Regions from separate parts of the Xanthomonas sp. WHRI 1810A genome, predicted to be linked through region 3. Evidence: riboswitches for the same ligand, from Rfam matches in the RefSeq annotation. Region 3 holds a riboswitch; each other region holds the start of a gene.
What was found. A riboswitch is a leader RNA that binds a small molecule or an ion and turns the genes downstream of it on or off. The one in region 3 is predicted to bind cobalamin.

Region 1 (4,708 bases), on a different contig from region 3:
GTTTCCGTTCCCTCCGATTTTCCTTCGCCGATGGCTGATGACGTGCTGGTCCGCGCTATCGGGCTGGTGGGCACGCCCTATCGCTGGGGCGGCAATACCCCTGATTCCGGTTTTGATTGCAGTGGCTTGATTGCGTACGTCTACCGCAACGCGACGGGCATCAGTTTGCCGCGTTCGACCCGCGAAATGATTACGTTGCGTGGCCCGAACATCAATCGCAGCCAGTTGCAGACCGGCGATCTGGTGTTCTTCGCCACCGGCGGTGGCTCCAATGTCAGTCACGCGGGGATTTACGTGGGGGAAGGGCGGTTCGTGCATGCGCCGGCCACCGGCGGCACGGTCAAGCTCGACAGCCTGGACAAACCCTATTGGCAGAAAGCCTGGCTCAACGCCAAGCGTGTGATCCAGCCTTCGAGCCTGGCGCGGCAGTAGCCTCGGCGGCAGTCGGGCAGTGGGAGGGAGCTTGCTCGCGATCATATTGATCGTTCCCATGCTCTGCGTGGGAACGCCGTTGATGACGCTCCGCGTCATGGGACGCGGAGCGTCCGCAGATGCATTCCCACGCAGAGCGTGGGAACGATCCCTTCAACGAGTTACGGCTTGACCGCTGCCTGCGCAGTCTTCGCCGCCGTCACCCGCCAGATCTTGTTCCCCACATCATCCGCCACCAGCAGACCACCGTTGTTGTCGTTGATCACGCCGACCGGGCGGCCCTGGGCTTTTTCGTCCGAACTCAGGAAGCCTGTCAGCAGATCAACCGGTGTGCCGCTCGGCTTGCCATTCTTGAACGGTACGAACAACACTTTGTAGCCACTGTACGGTTTGCGGTTCCACGAGCCGTGCTGACCGATGAACAGCCCTTCGGTGAACGGCGCCGGCAGGGTTTTCCCGTCAGCAAACGTCAGGCCCAGGGAGGCGGTGTGCGGACCCACGGCGAAATCCGGGGCGATGGCCTTGGCCACCAGGTCTGGATTTTGTGGCGTCACGCGCACGTCCACGTGCTGGCCGTAATAGCTGAACGGCCAGCCATAGAAAGCACCGTCCTTCACGGACGTCACGTAATCGGGGACCAGATCGCTGCCAATCTCGTCACGCTCGTTGACGGCCGTCCACAACGCGCCGGTGTTCGGTTCCCACGCCATCCCGTTGGGATTGCGCAGGCCCGAGGCAAAAATCCGGTGCGAGCCGGTGGCCGGGTCCACTTCCCAAATCGCCGCGCGGCCTTCTTCCTTGTCCAGGCCGTTCTCGCCGACGTTACTGTTGGAACCGACGGTGACGTAGAGCTTGGTCCCGTCCTTGCTGGCGATGACGTTCTTGGTCCAGTGATGGTTGAGCGTGCCACCCGGCAGATCGACAACCTTGGTGGGCTGGCCGCTGATGGACGTCTGGCCGGACTCGTAGTTGAAGCTGATCAGGCGGTCGGTGTCGGCCACATAAAACTTGTTGCCCACCAGCGCCATGCCGAACGGCGAGTTGAGGTTTTGCAGAAACACCGTGCGGGTTTCAGCGACACCGTCGTGGTCCTTGTCGCGCAGCAGGGTGATGCGGTTCGGGCTGGGAACGCCGGCACCGGCACGGCCCATGACTTTTTCCATGACCCAGCCGCGAATGCCTTTGCCATCATCGGGCTTGGGCGGGGAATTGGTTTCGGCCACCAGCACGTCACCGTTGGGCAGCACGTACAGCCAGCGCGGGTGGTCCAGGCCTTCAGCGAAGGCGGCGACCTGGGTGCCCGGCGCGGCAGTGGGTTTGGCGCCGGCGGCCCAGCCCACGGCAGGGGCGATGTTCACGGTCGGGATCAGGGTCTTGTTGGGTTCAGGTAGCTTGGGGGAGGTCCCCATGCCGTCACTGACCTGCAGTTTCGAGGATTCGCCGCAGGCGGCAAGGCCCCCGGCGACCAGCAGAACCAAAGCAACTTGAGGTCTGAGCTTGAACATCGTCGATCTCCATTTCGTAGGCAGTTGGTATTTTTATGTACCTAGGTAGAGACACCTTACGCCGCTTAGTTTCAACCGATAGGCCAAGTGCGGGCTGGATGCGCGGATCAGGCGCAGCGTCGATTGACGCTCATACCTCAACCCTCTACCCTTCGCCCCTTGTTTCAGGTGCCCTTCGGACCAGTCTCGACAGGGTGAAACAGGGAAGCCGGTGAGAACGTTGAATTCGATCCCGGCGCTGCCTCCGCAACGGTAAATGAGAAAAAGCCACGCACGATGCCACTGTGCTCACTGAGCATGGGAAGGCGCATGGCCCGACGTATCGCTCATGAGTCCGGAGACCGGCCTGATCCAATTCCACAGCATCACGGAGGGCGATGCTCTGCGCCGCGGTCCGCCTTGAAGGGCGCCGTGTTGCCAGTGCCTGCTCGTGCGCTCCGTCTGCGTTTTACCTGCCCTCAAGCGGAGAGCTGAGATGAGCGAAACCCCCGAACGTGACGAACGCCACCTGGCGCGGATGCTGCGCAAAAAGGCCGTGATGGATGAGCGCATTGCCAGCGCCCCCAATGAATGCGGGCTGCTGCTGGTGCTGACCGGCAACGGCAAAGGCAAAAGCAGTTCGGCGTTCGGCATGCTCGCCCGCGCCATGGGCCACGGCATGCAGTGCGGCGTGGTGCAGTTCATCAAGGGCCGCAACAGCACCGGCGAGGAGCTGTTTTTCCGCCGCTTCCCCGAGCAAGTGCGTTATCACGTCATGGGCGAGGGCTTTACCTGGGAAACCCAGGATCGCCAGCGCGACATCGCCGCCGCCGAATCCGCGTGGGGCGTGACCCAGGACATGCTGCGTGACCCCGGTATCGGCCTGGTGATCCTCGACGAACTCAACATCGCCCTCAAGCACGGCTACCTGGATCTGGAGCAAGTGCTTGCCGACCTGCAGGCGCGTCCGCCGATGCAGCACGTGGTGGTCACCGGCCGTGGCGCCAAGCAGGAACTGATCGACCTGTCGGACACGGTGTCGGACATCAGCGTGGTCAAGCACGCGTTCCAGTCCGGCATTCGCGCGCAGAAGGGTATTGAACTGTGAGTGAGTGTTCATGAGTCAGGCCAGGCACTGCCCGGCGGTACTGATTGCCGCGCCTGCCTCCGGGCAGGGCAAGACCACGGTGACCGCCGCGCTCGCCCGTTTGCACCGCAATCAGGGGCGTAAGGTCCGTGTGTTCAAATGCGGTCCGGATTTTCTTGACCCGATGATCCTCGAACGCGCCAGCGGCAACCCGGTTTACCAGCTGGACATGTGGATGGTGGGCGAGGACGAAAGCCGACGCCTGTTGTGGGAAGCCGCCGCGGACGCTGACCTGATTCTGATCGAGGGCGTGATGGGGCTGTTCGACGGCACGCCGTCCAGCGCGGACCTTGCCCGACGTTTCGGCGTGCCGGTGCTGGGCGTTATCGACGGCACGGCCATGGCCCAGACCTTCGGCGCGCTGGCGTTGGGCCTGGCGCGCTATCAGCCGGATCTGCCGTTTGCCGGCGTGCTGGCCAACCGGGTCGGCACCGTACGTCACGCGCAACTATTGGAGGGCAGCCTTACCGAAGGCCTGCGCTGGTACGGCGCGTTGTCCCGGGAAACCGGTATCGAACTGCCGAGCCGCCATCTGGGTCTGGTGCAAGCCAGCGAATTGAACGATCTCGATGTGCGCCTCGACTCGGCGGCTAATGCCCTGGCCAGCACCTGCGAAGTCGCGTTGCCGCCCGCCGTTACCTTCGAAGCCCCTGAGTTCGTGGCCGCAGAACGCTTGCTCGAAGGCGTGCGCATCGCCATCGCCCACGACGAGGCCTTTGCGTTCATGTACGGCGCCAGCCTCGACCTGCTGCGGGCCATGGGCGCCGAGTTGTTGTTTTTCTCGCCCATTCGCGATCAACGCTTGCCGGATGCCGACAGCCTGTATCTGCCGGGTGGCTACCCCGAGCTGCACCACGTGGCGCTGGGGGAAAACACCCCCATGATTGAAGCGATTCGCCAGCACCATGCCGACGGCAAGCCGCTGTTGGCCGAATGCGGCGGGATGTTGTACCTGCTCGACGCCCTGACCGACGTCGACGGCCAGCGCGCTGAACTGGTCGGCTTGCTCGGCGGCGAGGCGGTGATGCAAAAGCGTCTGGCGGCCCTGGCCCTGCAAAACGTCGACCTGCCCGAAGGCACGTTGCGTGGCCATACCTATCATCATTCCCTGACCAGCACCGAGCTGCAGCCCATTGCCCGAGGCGTGAGCCCCAATGGCGGGCGCGGCGCCGAAGCGGTGTACCGCGTCGGCCGGATGACCGCGTCCTACGTGCACTTCTATTTCCCCTCCAACCCCCAGGCGGTGGCGGCGCTGTTTTTGCCATGAGCGATTCAAGCTGCAAGACAACTACCGTGGGAGCGGACCTGTCCGCGAAGACTGAGGCTCAGACGCTGCAAATGCATTGGATTGACTGGCCTCTTCGCGGACAGGTCCGCTCCCACAGGAGTCCGTGCCTGCAGTTGAACCTGCGAAGGACGGTCATGGTTCGGTGGCAAGCATGACCGACCACGCCTTCACCCCCGACGAACGCGCAGCGGTCTACCGCGCCATCGCCGAACGCCGGGACATGCGTCACTTCATCGGCGGCACGGTGGCACCCGAATTGCTGGCGCGGTTGCTGGAAGCGGGGCACCACGCGCCGAGCGTGGGCCTGATGCAGCCGTGGCGCTTCATTCGCATCAGCGACCCGCACCTGCGCCAACG
Region 2 (4,708 bases), on a different contig from region 3:
CGTAGGTGTACAAAATGTTGTGAGCCAGCATCCAGGTGAAGACCACCCCCAGCACCGAGCGCACCCCCGGGGTGAACAGGACCTGACGCAGTGCCATGCGCTGTGACGCCAACTGACCGGGGTAATCGGGCACTTTGATCAGCACCCAGGCGATCAGCGCCAGGGTCAATCCGGACATCAATCCGAACACCATGCGCCAGCCCATAAACCCACCCAGCCAAGTCCCGAGCGGCACGCCCAGCGACAAGGCGATGGGTGTTCCCACCATCGCCACGGCCAGTGCGCGCCCCTGCAAACGAGGCGTCACCATGCGCCGCGCGTACCCGGCGATCAGGCTCCAGGCCAGCCCTGCCGACACGCCGGCGAAGAACCGCGCAACCAGCGTCACCCCGTAGTGGGACGACAACGCGGTGATGGAATTGAAGACCAGAAAGCCGACGATCGTCGTCAGCAGGACGGTCCGGCGGCGCCAGCTCTGTGTAGCAATGGTCAACGGGATGGCGGCCAGCAATGAACCCAGCGCGTAGACCGTCACCATCTGCCCCGCCAACGACGGCGAGATGGCCAGCCCGTTGCTGATCTCCGGCAGCAAACCGGCCGGCAAGGTCTCCGTGACGATGCAAATGAAGCCGGTCATTGCCAGCGCCAACAAGGCCCCCAGCGGAAGCGTTTCTGCCTGCTGTTCATCGGTGGTCATTCGAATTCCTCCCATTAATATAACGATCGATATAAATATAGGGAGGGGTCACCGGGTAGTCAATCATTTATGTATCGACTAGTATCTATATGACTCAGAGGAGGCTTTTCCATGGCACAGATGGGACGTCCGCGCAGCTTCGACCGTGACGTGGCAATTGATCAGGCACTGCATTTGTTCTGGGAGCATGGCTTCGACGCGACCTCGCTCAGCCAGCTCAAGGCCCACATCGGCGGCGGTATCACAGCACCCAGCTTTTACGCGGCGTTTGGCTCTAAGCAGGCGCTGTTCGTTGAAGTGATGGAGCGGTATCTGAAGACCCACGGCCGGGTCACCGACAGCCTGTTCGACAGCAGCCTGCCGCCACGGGAAGCCATCGAACGCACGCTCCGGCGCTCGGCGAAGATGCAGTGGGAGGCCGGCCATCCCAAGGGCTGCCTGGTGGCGCTGGGTTTCTTGAGCGCCTGCACCGAGGAGAGCAAAGCGATCTCCGCGCCGCTCGCGCAGGCCCGGGCCGATAACCGGGCCGGTATCCTGGCCTGTGTCGAGCGCGCCGTTGCCGCCGGGGAACTGCCGACCACCGTGATGCCCGACGCGTTGGCCAGCGTGTACGACAGTTTCATGCTGGGGATGTCGGTGTTGGCCCGGGACGGCGTGGCTTTCGAGCAGATCGACCAGGCAGTGACGCAGCTCATGGGTTTATGGGATGCGTTGCGTGTCACCGGCCCACTGTCGGTGGAAAGTCAGCAAACCTGACTGCCAGACGTTACTGCCGACCCTACCCTCTTTCCTCCCACCAGGTAGCTGACATGGCCATCCGTCCTTTCACGCTGTCCGTACCTTCCGAGCAACTGGACGACCTTCATCGGCGCCTGCTTGCGACGCGTCTGCCCGACACGCTGACCAGCGACAGCTGGAATGACGGCACCGCCGCGGTGTTCCTTCAGCGGCTGCTGAGTTACTGGACCGATGAATTTGACTGGCGTGCCCAGGAGCAGCGCATCAATCAGCTGCCGCAGTTCATGGCAGAGATCGACGGCCAGGCGATTCACTTCGTGCACCAGCGCGGGGTCGGGCCCAGACCGATGCCGCTGATCCTGACCCATGGCTGGCCGGGCTCGTTCCTGGAGATGGAAGACATCCTCCCGCGCCTGACGGATCCGGCGAAATATGGCGGTGACGCAGCCGATGCATTTGATGTGGTTGTGCCGTCCCTGCCGGGCTACGGCTGCTCCCCCGCCCCGACCGGCGCCGGGACCAGTACGCAGCAGATCGCTGACCTCTGGGCAGCGCTGATGGGCGAGCTGGGCTACGACCGGTTTGGCGCCCAGGGCGGGGACATCGGTGCCGGCGTGTCCATGTGGCTCGCCCGCCGCCACAGCGCCCGCATGATCGGCGCCCACCTCAATTTCATCCCCGGCAGTTTCAGGCCGCCCCTGGGGGACGACCAACAACCGTTAAGCGAGCAGGAACAGGACTTCCTCAATCGCGGCAGTCAATTTTCGGCCAGCGAAGGTGCCTACGCCGCGCTGCACGCCACCAAACCCCAGACCCTGGCGTTCGCCCTTTCCGACTCCCCGGCAGGCCTTGCGGCGTGGATCGTCGAGAAATTCCAGGCGTGGGTGGATCACTCCGGCAACCTGGAACAGGTGGTGCCGTTCGACACGCTGCTCAGCGACATTTCGCTGTACTGGTTCAGTGGCAACATTCAGGCGAGCCTGCGGCTGTACAAGGAAAACCGCCTGAACCCGCTGGTGTTCCCGGCCAATGAGCGCGTACAGACCCCCTTGGGCGTGGCGGTCTTTCCCAAGGAGCTGCCGATGCCCCCACGCAGTTGGGTGGAGCGCGTGTTCAATGTGCAGCGTTGGGAACACCTGCCGCGCGGCGGTCATTTCGCGGCGCTGGAGCAGCCCGATTTGCTGGCCGAGGAGATTCGACGCTTTTTCAGGCCGCTGCGGGATCAGGCGCCGCAGGCTCGATGAATCCCCAGACACGGCTGCAAGAATGGTGAAACACACTGCGATCGACTACCATGCCGGCGCCGGTTTCCACATGGGATTAATAGGGAATCCGTGATGCCTTGCGCGGCATCAAACGGAACTGCCCCCGCAACTGTAGGTGCTGAGCCTGCTCCTGAACTGCCACTGGAATCGCTTCCGGGAAGGCCGGAGCCAGGCGACGACGCACCAGTCAGGAGACCTGCCGGCCAAGCAAATCACTAACCGGCGGGGTGTCCGGGAAGGACATCCTTGCGCCGTGTGTCACCTCAGTGACCGGCACTTCTCTGCCGTTGACGGCAGCGTTCGATGATGTGTTTCCGGTCCGTACCCCTGCCCTGTACGGTCGACCGGAGATTGCGTCATGTTGTTGCCCCGCCTTGTCACCCTGGCCTGCACACTGGGCCTGTCCACCCTCGCCCACGCCGCGCCGACTCACTATCCCCTGACGGTCGAGAACTGCGGCAGCACGCTGACTTTCCAGCAGGCGCCGACCCGCGCCGTGACCATCGGCCAGGCCGGCACAGAAATGCTCTACGCCATGGGCTTGAGCGACAAGGTGGTGGGCACCTCGCTGTGGTTCAACGACGTGCTGGCCACGTACAAGACCGAGAACGACAAGATCCCGCGGCTGGCCGACAACGAACCGAGTTTCGAGTCGGTGATCGGGCAGCGTCCGGGGCTGGTGGCGGTGGAACTGGAGTGGATGGTGGGCCCGCAAGGCGTGGTCGGCACCCGGGAGCAGTTTCACGAACTGAAGATCCCGACCTACCTGATGCCTTCCGACTGCGAAGCCAAGGACAATCGGGTCGGTGCCGACGGCACGCGGCTGGAGGCGTTCCGCGTCGACAGCATTTACAAAAGCATCAGCCAGCTGGCCGAGATTTTCGATGTGCAGGACCGAGGCCAGCAACTGAACGCGGCACTCAAAGCCAGCATGGCCAAGTCCATCGCCACGGCGAAAACCAACGATTTGAAGCAGACCAGCGCGCTGTTCTGGTTCTCCAGTGCCAGCCTGGACATCGACCCCTATGTCGCCGGGCACAAGGGCATTCCGGACTTCATGCTCAACACCCTTGGCGTGCGTAACGTGGTGCAGTCCGACGAGGAATGGCCGACCGTGGGCTGGGAAACCATCGCCAAGGCCAACCCGACCTTCCTGATCATTGCGCGCATGGACCGCCGCCGCTTCCCGGCCGATGACTACCAGAAGAAGCTGGCATTCCTGCGCAGCGACCCCGTGACCCGCAACATGGACGCGGTCAAACAAAACCGCATCATCATCCTCGACGCCATGGCCATGCAGGCCAGCCTGAGAATGTTCGACGGCCTCGAAACCCTGGCAGCGGCCCTTAACGACTACGACCTGCCGAAATGACCGGGACCCTGACTCGTACGCTGCTGGCGTTGCTGATCCTGCTGCTGGCCGTGATCGCCGGTGTCGCCATCGGTGAAACCCGCATCGACCCTCAGGTCGTGCTCCAGGTGCTGGCCAACAAGCTATGGGCGGCGGGTTATGTGCTCGACCCCATCGACGAAGGCATCGTCTGGAATTACCGCCTGACCCGCGCCCTGGTGGCGGCGGCCTGCGGTGCAGGGCTGGCCACCTGCGGCGTGATCCTGCAATCGCTGCTGCGCAACCCGCTGGCCGATCCCTATCTGCTGGGAATTTCCGCCGGGGCGTCCACCGGCGCGGTGATGGTCGCGTTGCTGGGCCTGGGGGCGGGGCTGATTTCGCTGTCGGTGGGCGCCTTTGCCGGGGCGGTGGCGGCCTTCGCCGTGGTGGTCCTGCTGGCGCGCGCCAGTCAGTCACCCGGTGGCAACGGCCAGATCATTCTGGCGGGGATTGCCGGCTCGCAGCTGTTCAATGCGCTGACGGCGTTTCTCATCACCAAATCGGCCAGCTCCGAACAGGCCCGCGGCATCATGTTCTGGCTGCTGGGCAATCTCAGCGGCGTGCGCTGGCCGTCGGTGTGGCTGGCGGTGCCGGTGGCATTGGCGGGGCTGGCGGTGT
Region 3 (4,708 bases):
CGCCACCATCATCCGGTTGCCGCGGCACATCGGGTCAGTGTCCGGCGCGCCCCAACGCTCCATTACCGCCTGCTGATTAGCGGGCGGCAAATCGGCGAATGCGGCCAGGTACTCGTCCATGGCCATGCTCTGGTGGCATGGCCGCTGATCGCGACCTTCCGGGTCGTTGGTCACGCCACCCAGCAAGGCGTGGATCAGCGCGGTGCCGGTATCGGGCAACGGCGCCAGCGGGTAGCCCTCCTGTTGCAGGGCGCGCAGGATATTCAACGCGGCCGCCGGGGTGTCGAGCCCCACGCCGTTGCCGATCCGCCCGTCGCGGGTCGGGTAATTGGCGAGGATCAGTGCAATGCGCTTGTCCTGATTGGGCAGGCGCCCCAGCAGTACCCAGCGCCGGGCCAGTTCGGCGACAAAATCCATGCGCTCGGGTTGGGCGCGGTAACACACCACGTCCGACTGACTGCGCTCGCTGTACCAGGCCAGGTCCTTGAAGCTGATGGGCCGGCTGATGATCCGCCCGTCCAGCTCCGGCAGCGCGATGTGCATCGCCAGATCACGAGGGCCCAGGCCTTGCTCGCTGGCCTGCCACGCGGGCTCGTTGTCCTGGGCGCAGATGGCCTGGATCACCGGGATGTTGCGGCGAAACGGCCGCAGATGCGGCGCTTCCGGGCTGGACTGGGCAAAACCGGTGGTGTTGAGGATGATCTCGGCGCCGGTTTCGTCCATCCAGTCCTGCACTGCCGTCAGGCACGCTGGCTCTTTGAGACTGGCCACCGCCATGGGCAACGGATTCAGGCCCTGAGCCAGCAGCCGCTGGCAGAACACGTCGATAAAACCGGTGTTGGCGGCTTGCAGGTGGGAGCGATAGAACAGCACGGCGGCGACTGGCTGATCCGCGCGCCAGTCAGCCTGCCAGCGAGCCAGGTCAGCGTTGGCGTTCTGCGGGTGGTAAATGACCGTGCGCGGCAGCGTCTGTGGCTCGGTCCAGGGATAGTCACCGCCCAGCCAGCGCGTGGCCATGAAGTGAAACAGCGACAGCGCGTTGTGCTTCCCGCCCTGACGCAGGTAATGCCAGAGCCGCTCGCGGTCATCGGCGGATTCGGTGCTCAGGTCGCTCAGCTCGGGGTCCGGCCGATCGCAGCCGGGCACGAGGATGAGCTTCACGCCTTTGGCCGCCAGCTCAACCAAGCGCTCGACGCCATACCGCCAGTAGCCGATGCCGCCGTGCAGGGAAATCAGGATGACCTTGGCGTGGCGCAGCACCTCGTCCACGTACAGGTCGACAGAGGCGTGATTCTGCACCTGCATCGGGTTGGCCAGCCGCAGGCTCGGGTAGTCGTCCGGCAGCTGCTGCGCGGTTTCGGCGAGCAGGGCCAGATTCGAGTCACCGCTGCACAGAATCACCAGCTCGGCGGGGGTTTGCCCCAGGTCAGCGATGCTGTCGTCCGGGACGAAGCCGCCGGGCTGGGTTCTGAGCAGGTGCATGCCTTAGCCTTCCACCGCCACCGGCGTGAGCGCCGCGCGCAACTGGGTTTCCAGCACCGTGGCATCCAGTTCCTGACCGATCAGCACCAGATGGGTGACGCGCTGTTCATCGGCTTTCCAGGCGCGGTCGAAGTGTTTATCGAAGCGCGTGCCGACGCCCTGCACCAGCAGGCGCATGGGTTTGCCGGGAATCGCCGCGAAGCCCTTGACCCGTAGAATGCCGTGCTGCACGACTGCCTGGGTCAACGCGTCCAGCAACAGGCGTTCATCGGCCTGGGGCAAGGTGATGGAAATGGAATCGAACGCATCATGATCGTGGTCGTCAGGGTCGCCGCCTTCGTGGTGATCGTGATGGGTCTTGCGGCTGTCAATGTGCAGCTCGGACTCGGCGCCCAGCCCCAGCAGGACGCTGATGGGCAGCTGGCCGTTGCTGGCCTCGATGACCTTCACCGCCGGCGGCAGCTCTTCGGCCACTTCAGTGCGCACGGCGGCCAGTGATTCGGCGTCGAGCATGTCGGCTTTATTGAGGATCACCAGGTCGGCGCTGGCCAACTGGTCGGCGAACAGTTCGTGCAGCGGGGATTCGTGGTCCAGGTTCGGGTCGAGTTTGCGCTGGGCATCGACCTGATCGGGGAACGCGGCGAAGGTGCCGGCCAGTACCGCCGGGCTGTCGACCACGGTGATCACCGCGTCGACGGTGCAGGCGTTACGGATTTCCGGCCATTGGAAGGCCTGCACCAACGGCTTGGGCAGCGCCAGGCCACTGGTTTCGATGAGGATGTGATCGAGGTCGCCGCGACGGGCCACCAGTTCACGCATTACCGGGAAGAATTCTTCCTGGACCGTGCAGCACAGGCAGCCGTTGGCCAGTTCGTAGACCCGGCCGTTGGCTTCTTCTTCGGTGCAGCCGATGGTGCATTGCTTGAGCAGGTCGCCGTCGATGCCCAGCTCGCCGAACTCGTTGACGATCACCGCGATGCGGCGCCCTTCGGCGTTGTCCAGCATGTGCCGCAGCAAGGTGGTTTTGCCCGAGCCGAGGAAGCCGGTGACGATAGTGACGGGAAGTTTGGCCAGCGTTTTCATCGGATACCCTTGAGCTTGACGGCGGGCAAAAGGGACGAGAACCGCGCAGCAGGACCGCTGGCCGTTCGATTCGCCACCGGATCACCCCGCCCGGTTGTAGTGAGAATACGTGGACGCGAGGTCCGGTCGAGGCAGGTCTCCTGGCTTACGGTGGCGCTGAGGGTTTGAGTGAAACCCGACAGGCATTCATCGCGCCTTCCCGCTGTGCGCAGTGGCTGTGCAATGAACATGACCGTTTACAGTTGCGGGGGCAGCTGCGGCATCGACCGCATTCCCTTCTTAGCGCCGGCTGACAAGCAGCCCGGCGAACCTCGACTGCGCAAGGCTACGCAGTGGTCAGGGTCAGGTCAATGCTCGGTCGATGGCGGGGCGTTCATGGCGGCGGGGTGTCAGACAGACCGCGTGCACCGGTTTTGCTACCGCTGCGCGGCAGATCGCAGGCAAGCCAGCTCCCACGCCTACGGCAGAAGCGCATTTGCTCAAACTCCGTCAACCTTGCTGGAGCGAGGCATGCCTACGATAGGCTTTTGATTCTGGCCGCAGGCCGTGGGAGCTGGCTTGCCTGCGATGGGCCGCGAAGCGGCCCTAAAACCAGACTACCGAAACCCGCCCGAACGCTGACTCCAGCCCGCGCTGGAAATCGCGTGGGCGGTGTGGATCAGCGCTGGGGCGAAGGCCTTGCGGGCGTCTTCGAAACTCCAGCGGCTGGCCGGAACCGAGATATTGATCGCGCCCAGCGGCATGCCGCCCGCATCGACAATCGGCGCGGCCAGGCTGATATCACCCAGGAAATACTCACCCTCGATGGCACTGTAACCCTCCTCCCGGGCCTCGCCGATCTTGCTCAGCAGCGCATCGAGTTCGGTCACGGTGGCGTGGGTGTGCGACGGCCGAGGCATGGCGTCCAGCAGCTCGGCGCAGGCCTGCGGTGCCAGGCGCGACAGGTACGCACGGCCCGATGCGGTGCAATACATCGGCAGGCTCAGGCCCAGCGGCATGGGAATCATCACCTGATTGTGGCTGGGGAAGCGCGCGACGAAGACCATCTCGTGGCCGTCGGGCTCCGACAGGTTGCAGCTCTCGTGGCATTCGCGGTTGAGCTGGTGCAGGTACGGCGAGGCGCGGTCGATGAGGCTGTCGGTCTGCAAATAGCCGAAGCCCAGGGACAAGGCCCGCGGGGTCAGTTGATAGCGTTTGCTGTGCGGATCCTTGCGCAGATAGCCCAGGGTTTCCAGGGTGAATGCAAACCGCTGGGCCGCGCTTTTGGTGATGCCGGTGGCGGCGGCAATCTCCGGCAGATTCATGCTCGGGTTGCCCGCGCGGAACGCCATGATCACTTCCAGCCCGCGGGCCAGGGTGCTGGCGAACAGCGGCGACTGCTGTGGCGATAGCGTGTCGCTGTCGCTCGCTTGCGGGGGCAGTGTGTCGTGGGGCGTAGGCTCTGACGGCATGAGGCGCTCGCAAATAATGGCTGTTGTTATAGGTGACGGTCACCGGGATGGCGGGCCTATGGCGGCGTCGACGGCGCGATCACTGATGACGGCCGCGACTGTACCGGACGCACCCGAAGCGTCAACCGCCCAGGTGCACCCACACCGATTTGGTCTGGGAGTAATGGGTCAGCGCTTCCAGGCAGCGATCACGCCCGTTGCCCGACTGCTTGAACCCGCCCCACGGCTGGGTCATGTCGCCGTGATCAAAACAATTGACCCAGACGATCCCCGCTTCCACGTCCCGGGCGAAGGTCAGCGCCTTGTCGATGTTCTGGGTCCAGACCGACGCCGCCAGGCCATAGATCGAATCGTTGGCGATCTCCAGCGCATGCTCCAGGCCGGTGACGCGAATGGCCGCCGCCACCGGACCGAACACTTCTTCCCGGGCCAGGGTCATCTCCGGGCTGATGTCGGCGTACAAGGTCGGACTGACGTAGGCGCCCTGCTCCAGGCCCTTGGGAATGCCGCCGCCAAACACCAGCCGCCCGCCCTCGACGTTGGCCTTGTCGATGTAACCCAGCACCCTTTTCTGCTGCTCGAACGACACCATCGACCCCATGCGGGTGCCCGGATCGAAGGGGTCGCCGGGCAGGTATCGGCCCTGGGCCACGGCGCTGAAACGCTCGATGAACTCGTCGTAGATGCTGTCC

Region 1: linked by a shared signal. The riboswitch ahead of cobO (cob(I)yrinic acid a,c-diamide adenosyltransferase) and the one ahead of cobW (cobalamin biosynthesis protein CobW) in region 3 are both predicted to bind cobalamin.
Region 2: linked by a shared signal. The riboswitch ahead of ABQX22_RS05860 (ABC transporter substrate-binding protein) and the one ahead of cobW (cobalamin biosynthesis protein CobW) in region 3 are both predicted to bind cobalamin.

Annotation. Positions count from the first base shown of each region.
Region 1 is NZ_JBEGED010000004.1:203,035-207,742, reverse strand. Features, by position in the region: gene ABQX22_RS08750 (C40 family peptidase) at 1-432, shown strand, start outside; gene ABQX22_RS08745 (PQQ-dependent sugar dehydrogenase) at 594-1,937, opposite strand; cobalamin riboswitch at 2,087-2,301, shown strand; gene cobO (cob(I)yrinic acid a,c-diamide adenosyltransferase) at 2,413-3,024, shown strand; gene ABQX22_RS08735 (cobyrinate a,c-diamide synthase) at 3,035-4,330, shown strand; gene bluB (5,6-dimethylbenzimidazole synthase) at 4,503-4,708, shown strand, end outside.
Region 2 is NZ_JBEGED010000002.1:582,551-587,258, forward strand. Features, by position in the region: gene ABQX22_RS05845 (MFS transporter) at 1-697, opposite strand, end outside; gene ABQX22_RS05850 (TetR/AcrR family transcriptional regulator) at 809-1,453, shown strand; gene ABQX22_RS05855 (epoxide hydrolase family protein) at 1,507-2,679, shown strand; cobalamin riboswitch at 2,723-2,918, shown strand; gene ABQX22_RS05860 (ABC transporter substrate-binding protein) at 3,059-4,072, shown strand; gene ABQX22_RS05865 (FecCD family ABC transporter permease) at 4,069-4,708, shown strand, end outside.
Region 3 is NZ_JBEGED010000018.1:9,744-14,451, forward strand. Features, by position in the region: gene cobN (cobaltochelatase subunit CobN) at 1-1,482, opposite strand, end outside; gene cobW (cobalamin biosynthesis protein CobW) at 1,486-2,565, opposite strand; cobalamin riboswitch at 2,679-2,894, opposite strand; gene ABQX22_RS22220 (IclR family transcriptional regulator) at 3,162-4,016, opposite strand; gene ABQX22_RS22225 (aldehyde dehydrogenase) at 4,138-4,708, opposite strand, start outside.